DNA from 2 places in the Streptomyces gottesmaniae genome. Region 1 is predicted to be linked to the other one. Evidence: riboswitches for the same ligand, from Rfam matches in the RefSeq annotation. Region 1 holds a riboswitch; the other holds the start of a gene.
What was found. A riboswitch is a leader RNA that binds a small molecule or an ion and turns the genes downstream of it on or off. The one in region 1 is predicted to bind glycine.
Positions count from the first base shown of each region.

Region 2: linked by a shared signal. The riboswitch ahead of gcvP (aminomethyl-transferring glycine dehydrogenase) and the one ahead of gcvT (glycine cleavage system aminomethyltransferase GcvT) in region 1 are both predicted to bind glycine.

Region 1 is NZ_JAVRFJ010000058.1:23,877-27,281, reverse strand. Features, by position in the region: gene glyA (serine hydroxymethyltransferase) at 1-107, opposite strand, end outside; gene gcvH (glycine cleavage system protein GcvH) at 126-503, opposite strand; gene gcvT (glycine cleavage system aminomethyltransferase GcvT) at 622-1,749, opposite strand; glycine riboswitch at 1,917-2,015, opposite strand; gene RM704_RS41405 (AAA family ATPase) at 2,234-2,905, shown strand; gene RM704_RS41400 (enhanced serine sensitivity protein SseB) at 2,978-3,405, shown strand, end outside.
Region 2 is NZ_JAVRFJ010000074.1:12,426-15,830, forward strand. Features, by position in the region: gene gcvP (aminomethyl-transferring glycine dehydrogenase) at 1-1,467, opposite strand, end outside; glycine riboswitch at 1,640-1,736, opposite strand; gene RM704_RS43840 (PRC-barrel domain-containing protein) at 1,860-2,228, shown strand; gene RM704_RS43845 (DNA polymerase IV) at 2,515-3,405, opposite strand, start outside.

The DNA.
Region 1 (3,405 bases):
TCCGAGGCGATCATCTCCAGGGTGGACTGCTGACGGTGCAGCTCGGCGTCGACGGCGGCGGCGACGTCCGGGTCCAGCTCGTGCAGGGGCGTGTTCAGAAGCGACATGCGTACGACCTCGTCTTCTCAGCCGGCGGTGTGGGCGACGTACTCGTCGGCGGAGAGCAGGTCGTCCGGCTCCTCCGCGACGCGTACCTTGAACAGCCACCCGCCCTCGAACGGGGCGGTGTTCACCAGCGACGGGTCGTTGACGACGTCCTCGTTGATCTCGGTGATCTCACCGGAGACCGGCGAGTACAGGTCGCTGACCGACTTCGTGGACTCCAGTTCGCCACAGGTCTCGCCCGCGGTCACGGTGGAGCCCACCTCGGGGAGCTGGGCGTAGACGACATCGCCGAGCGCGTTCGCCGCGAACTCCGTGATGCCGACCGTCGAGACGCCGTCCTCGGCGACCGACAGCCACTCGTGCTCCTTGCTGTAGCGCAGCTGCTGGGGGTTGCTCATGGCCTGAATTCTCCTGTACGCGAGGGAGTGGTGATGAATGGGGGACTGCTGAAACCGCTGTTGAGCAGCGCGGATGTGCCCAGTGTCACGTCGGGGCGGGCGACCTCGCGCCCAGTGTCTACTTCTGCCGCTTGTAGAACGGCAGCGCCACGACCTCGTACGGCTCGTGACTGCCCCGGATGTCCACGCCCACACCGGCGGTGCCCGGCGCCGAGTGCTCGGCGTCGACGTACGCCATCGCGAGGGGCTTCCCGAGGGTGGGGGAGGGGGCGCCCGAGGTGACCTCGCCGATCACCTTGCCGTCGGCGACCACCGGGTACCCGGCGCGCGGGACCCGGCGGCCCTCGGCGATCAGGCCGACGAGGACGCGCGGCGGGGCGGAGGCAGCGCGCTCGGCGGCCTCGGCGAGCGCCGCACGCCCGACGAAGTCGCCCTCCTTCTCGAACTTCACGACCCGGCCGAGGCCGGCGTCGAAGGGCGTCAGCGCGGTCGACAGCTCGTGCCCGTACAGCGGCATGCCCGCCTCCAGGCGCAGCGTGTCCCGGCAGGACAGCCCGCAGGGCACCAGCCCGGCGCCCTCGCCCGCCTTGGTCAGCGCCTGCCACAGCTCGACGGCGTGCTCCGGCTTCACGAACAGCTCGAAGCCGTCCTCACCGGTGTACCCGGTGCGCGCGATCAGCGCGGGAACCCCGGCGACCGTGCCCGGCAGCCCCGCGTAGTACTTCAGACCGTCGAGATCGGCGTCGGTGAGCGAGGCCAGGATCCCGGGCGACTGCGGGCCCTGCACGGCCAGCAGCGCGTAGGCGTCCCGGTCGTCCCGCACCTCGGCGTCGAACCCGGCGGAACGCTCCACGAGCGCGTCCAGCACCACCTGGGCGTTGGAGGCGTTCGCGACGACCAGGTACTCCGTGTCCGCCAGCCGGTAGACGATCAGGTCGTCGAGAATGCCGCCGTCCTCGCGGCAGATCATGGTGTAGCGGGCGCGGGCGGTCTTCACGCCGCCGATGTTGCCGACGAGCGCGTGGTCCAGCAGCGCGGCGGCCTGCGGGCCGGTGACGGTGATCTCACCCATGTGGGACAGGTCGAAGAGGCCGGCCCTGGTGCGGACGGCGAGGTGCTCGTCCCGCTCGGAGCCGTAGCGCAGGGGCATGTCCCAGCCCGCGAAGTCGGTCATCGTCGCACCGAGCGAGCGGTGCAGGGCATCGAGCGCGGTCCGGCGCGGTCCGGTGGTGGGGCTGCTGCTCATCGGATTCTGCTCCCAGGGCATGACAGGCGACAGGCGAGGTAAGTCCTCCCCATCTGTCATCGGAACCTGAGAGGTTCACCACGACCGTACGTACCGGTGGTCGTGACTTGCACCGTGGGTGGAGCCGCCCCCGCGGAAGGGGGGTACGGCCCGCTTTTCAGATGTGCCTCGCCCACGCGGTATCTGGGCCTGAGAGATTCAAGGGAGGGACTTGCTCCTTCGGCGCCCCAGCGATCGACTGCTGGGAGCTCTCCCGCGCGGATTCAAGCGGCCGGTATGCAGTTGGCGGGCTCATCATTGCACGCATCGACGCGGGGCGGCAGGGGGACCTTTCAGAGGTGGGGAACGACGGAGCACAGGCAGACACAGCGGTCCGTAGCACTCTTGTGGCAGTACGAGGACTGAATCAGGAGGGATCGGGCATTACCTTTTCTTTACGGTCTGTGGGGATGGGACCTCCATGCCCCTGGGGAGGACGATCACGGTGAACAGGACCACGGCGTACGCGACGACCTCGGGCATCGCGATGCCCAAGCAGCCCGTCGCACCGGCCGGTGCGACGTGCGGCCCGTTCCCGAGGGCGGTCGTCCGCGACCTCCGGGCGCGTTCCGGGCGCAGTCCCCACGAGCTGTCCTTCGGGCCGGACGACTTGGTGGTCGTCACCGGGCTGCCGGGCAGCGGCAAGTCGACACTGATGCGGCGGGCCGTGCCCGGCGTCCGCATCGACTCCCAGGACACGCGCGACCGCTTCGACGCCCGCTTCGCCCGTCATCTGCCGTACGCGATGTACCGCCCCTTCGTGCGCCTCGCGCACTACGCGGGGCTGCGACGCGCCCTCCGCTCGGGGGAGGGTGTCGTCGTGCACGACTGCGGGACGCAGGCGTGGGTACGAAGTTGGCTCGCCCGCGAAGCCCGCCGCCGGGGCGGCACCCTTCACCTGCTGTTGCTCGACGTCACTCCCGGTGAGGCCCGCGACGGGCAGCGGGAGCGCGGCCGGGGCGTCTCCCGCTACGCGTTCGCGCGGCACCGGGGGGCCATGACCCGGTTGCTGAGTGCGGTGGAGAAGGGGAGGCTGCCGCAGGGGTGCGGGGCGGCCGTGCTCATCGACCGGTCCGCCGCCGACGTCCTGAAGCGGATCGACTTCCCGCGCTCCTGAAGGGCGCGCCCGCCCCGGGAGCAATTAAGGTGCAGGGACAACAGCATCACGGAGCAAAGCGGTAGGCAGCAGATGGACTTCCCGGCGGACTTCCCGGCACAGGCGTATCCCCATGGGCACGGCGGATGGCCCGGCAACGAGCTGGAGGAGGTGCTGTCCGCCTCGCTCGGGGTGCCCCAGGCCGGGGCGCGGATCGTGGAGGTGCTGGCCCGCAGCTTCGTCTGGGTGCCGCTGCCGGAGGGCGGCAGCCCGCAGAGCGGTCAGCTCGACCTGCCGACGATGGAGTTCGACGGGCAGGCGTACGTGCCGGTCTTCAGCTCCGAGGAGCAGTTCCGTCAGGTCGTCGGCAACCACATGTCGTACACGATCGCCCCCGCCGTCGAGTTCGCGCGGGGCCTGCCCCCGCAGATCGGGCTCGCCCTGAACCCCGACGGCGTCGTGGGCATCCCGCTGCCGCCGCCCGCGGTGGCCGAGCTGTGCCGGGCCGGCCGGACCCCGCT
Region 2 (3,405 bases), on a different contig from region 1:
CATCGCGGTCTCGGAGCGGTACTCGTGGAACACCGGGTGGGTGAGGTAGTCGTCCGACCGCAGCAGCGCCTCGGGCAGCGCGTCCTGCGCCTCGGCGTCGAGGGCCTCGACATCTCCCTGCACGCCGAACGCCGTCCACACGGCACCCAGCTGCGCCCTGGTCGTGGTCTCGTCGCAGGAGATCGACACCAGGTCCGCGTCCACGAGGTGCAGGTTCACGCCATGTTCCCGCGCGGCTGCCACGACCTCACCGGCCCGTCCCGGCACCCGCACGGTGAGCGTGTCGAAGTACGCGCCGTGCACGACCTCGATCCCACCGGCCGCGAGCCCCGCGGCGAGCACCGCGGCGTACCTGTGCGTACGCCGCGCGATGGTCCGCAGCCCCTCCGGCCCGTGGTACACGGCGTACATCCCGGCCATCACGGCGAGCAGCACCTGAGCCGTACAGATGTTGCTGGTCGCCTTCTCCCGGCGGATGTGCTGCTCCCGCGTCTGCAGGGCCAGCCGGTACGCCTTGTGTCCGTCCGCGTCCACGGAGACGCCCACGAGCCGCCCGGGCAGGCTGCGTGCGAACTTCTCCCGCACCGCCATGTAGCCCGCGTGCGGTCCGCCGAAGCCCATCGGCACCCCGAAGCGCTGTGTCGTCCCCACCGCGATGTCGGCGCCCAGCTCACCGGGTGAGGCCAGCAGAGTGAGGGCGAGCAGGTCGGCGGCGACGGTGACGAGCGCCCCGAGCTCGTGCGCCTGCTCGATGACCGGCTTCAGATCGCGAACGGCACCGGAGGCGCCGGGGTACTGCAGCAGCACCCCGTTGATCTCCCGCTCGGCGATGTCGGCCGGGATCCCCTCGCTCAGGTCCGCGACGACGACCTCGACGCCGGTCGGTTCGGCGCGTGTCTCGATCACGGCGACGGTCTGCGGCAGCGCGTCCGCGTCGACGAGGAAGAGGCCCTTCTTGTTCTTCCCCATGCGCCGGGACAGCGCCATGGCCTCGGCGGCCGCGGTGCCCTCGTCGAGCAGCGAGGCCCCGGAGGTGGGCAGCCCGGTCAGTTCGGCGACGACCGTCTGGAAGTTGAGCAGCGCCTCCAGCCGCCCCTGGGAGATCTCGGGCTGATACGGCGTGTAGGCGGTGTACCAGGCCGGGTTCTCCATGACGTTCCGCAGAATGACCGGCGGGGTGAAGGTCCCGTAGTAGCCGAGTCCGATCATGGACCCGAGCACCTGGTTGCGGTCCGCCAGGGAACGCAGCTCCGCCAGTACTTCGGCCTCGGTGCGGGCGCCCGGCAGATCCAGCACCTCGGCGTTCTTGATCACATCGGGGACCGCGGCGGCCGTCAGCTCGTCGAGCGAGCCGTATCCGACGTGCGCGAGCATCTTGGCCCGGGCCTCGACGTCCGGGCCGATGTGGCGCCGCTCGAAGGGGATTCCCTGTTCGAGCTCGGAGAGCGGAATGCGATGGGCGGTCATTACGGAGGCCTCCTGGTCTGACACGACCTTCGAGGGGCACCACGGCACGGGTGCCCGTACGGCCTCCCCCTCTGTCATCTCGACCTGAGAGCTTCACCGGACCTGGTTCGGGCCGGTTTTCACCGTCGGTGAGAGCGGGAACCGTGGCACCCGCTCTGCTTTCCAGAGTGACCTCGTCCGTGCGGTACGTGAGCCTGAGAGATTCCGGGGAGGATTTGCTCCTTCGGCGCCTCCGGATGGTGTCCGGAGGACTCTCCCGCGCGGGGTCAACAGCCGCTGCCAGAGTATCAGCGCGGTCAACGCACGCGTCTTCGAGTGGCCGCCGCCCCCGATGTGCCTTTTCGTAGTGGTGAGACACCATCCGCAACCGCTTGCGACCACATGGAGGGCCCGTGCAGACCGACATCGATCCGCGCAACCTGATCGGCCGCAAGGCGTTCGACCGCAAGGGGAGCAAGATCGGCACCGTGGACGAGGTCTACCTCGACGACGCCACCGGCATCCCCGAGTGGGCCGCCATACGCATGGGCTTCTTCGGCCGCGACGCGTTCGTCCCCCTGGAGCCCAGCGAACTGGTCGAAGGCACCCTCCGCGTCCCCTTCGAACGCGCCCTCATCAAGGACGCCCCCGACTTCGGAGTGGGCCGCCACCTCTCCCCGGAACAGGAACTCCAGCTCTACCACCACTACGGCCTGGACACGGCCCCGCCCCCACCCATGGACCACGACTTCGGCAACATCGCGGGCAAGGACGACGCCTGACCCGTACCCGAACCCCTTCCGCGCACCGCGCTCCCTCCAGCCGCACAGCCCCCTCGGGCACCTTCGACACCCTCAGACGACATCTGACAGCTTCCCCAGCCTCTGCGCACCCCTGTTGAGCAGCACCTGATCTCGGCCCCCTTCCTCACCGTGAGCACCCTCTGACGGCAGCCGCCCTCCCACCCCGGCAACCTCCCAAGTCCAGCCCACCCGGCCCCTCCCGCCTTCGTCCCCGCCGCAACGGCGCTCGGCCCCAGCGACGCAGACCGACGAGTGCCGGCCGGCCTCAGCCCGGCACCCCACCCCGCACCAACGGCAACGGTTCCGCCGGCTCCAGCCCCGGATCGTCGGTCCGGAAGGTCCGCACCCGCCCGGGCTCCACGTCCTCCGGCGTCTCGAACCGCACGGTCACCCGCCCCAGCCCACTCCCCTGCACCCACCCGTGCCCGTACTCGACATGCCGCACATCGTGCCCGGCCCTCCACTGCCGTTCCCCACCCGCACGCTCCTCCACCGCGGGCACCTCCACAGCGCCCCCGGCCTCGTCCTCGACGAGATCCACCTCACCCGCCGCCTGCGCGAACAGGTCCTCCTGCGTGTAGTCGGCGAGGCCGCTGACACCCACGCCGAGCAACCGCACCCCACCCGTCGTGTCCACGGCCTCCAACAACCGCCCCGCGGCCTCTCGCACCACCGCGGGGTCGTCCGTGGGCCCCCGCAACGTCTCGGACCGGGTCAACGTCGAAAAGTCGTACCGCCGCACCTTCAGCACGATCGTCCGGCCCGACAGCCCGGCCCCCCGCAACCTCCGCACACACCGATCCGCGAGCCGCTGAACCTCCATCCGAACCCGCACCCGGTCATGGATGTCGACGTCGTACGTGTCCTCCACCGACACGGACTTCGTGTCCCGCTCGGCCACCACCGCGCGATCGTCCCGGGCGAGCGCCATCGCGTACAGCCCGTGCCCGTGCGCCTTGCCCAGCAGCCGTACGACCTCGTCCTCCCCGGCCTCCACGATCTCCTCGACCGTGGTGATCCCGGCCCGCCGCAGATGGTCACCGGTCGCCGGCCCCACCCCGGGCAGGATCCGCACGGACATCGGCCCCAGCAACGCCCGCTCGGTCCCGGGTTCGATCAGCACCAGCCCGTCCGGCTTGGCCTGCTCGGAGGCGAT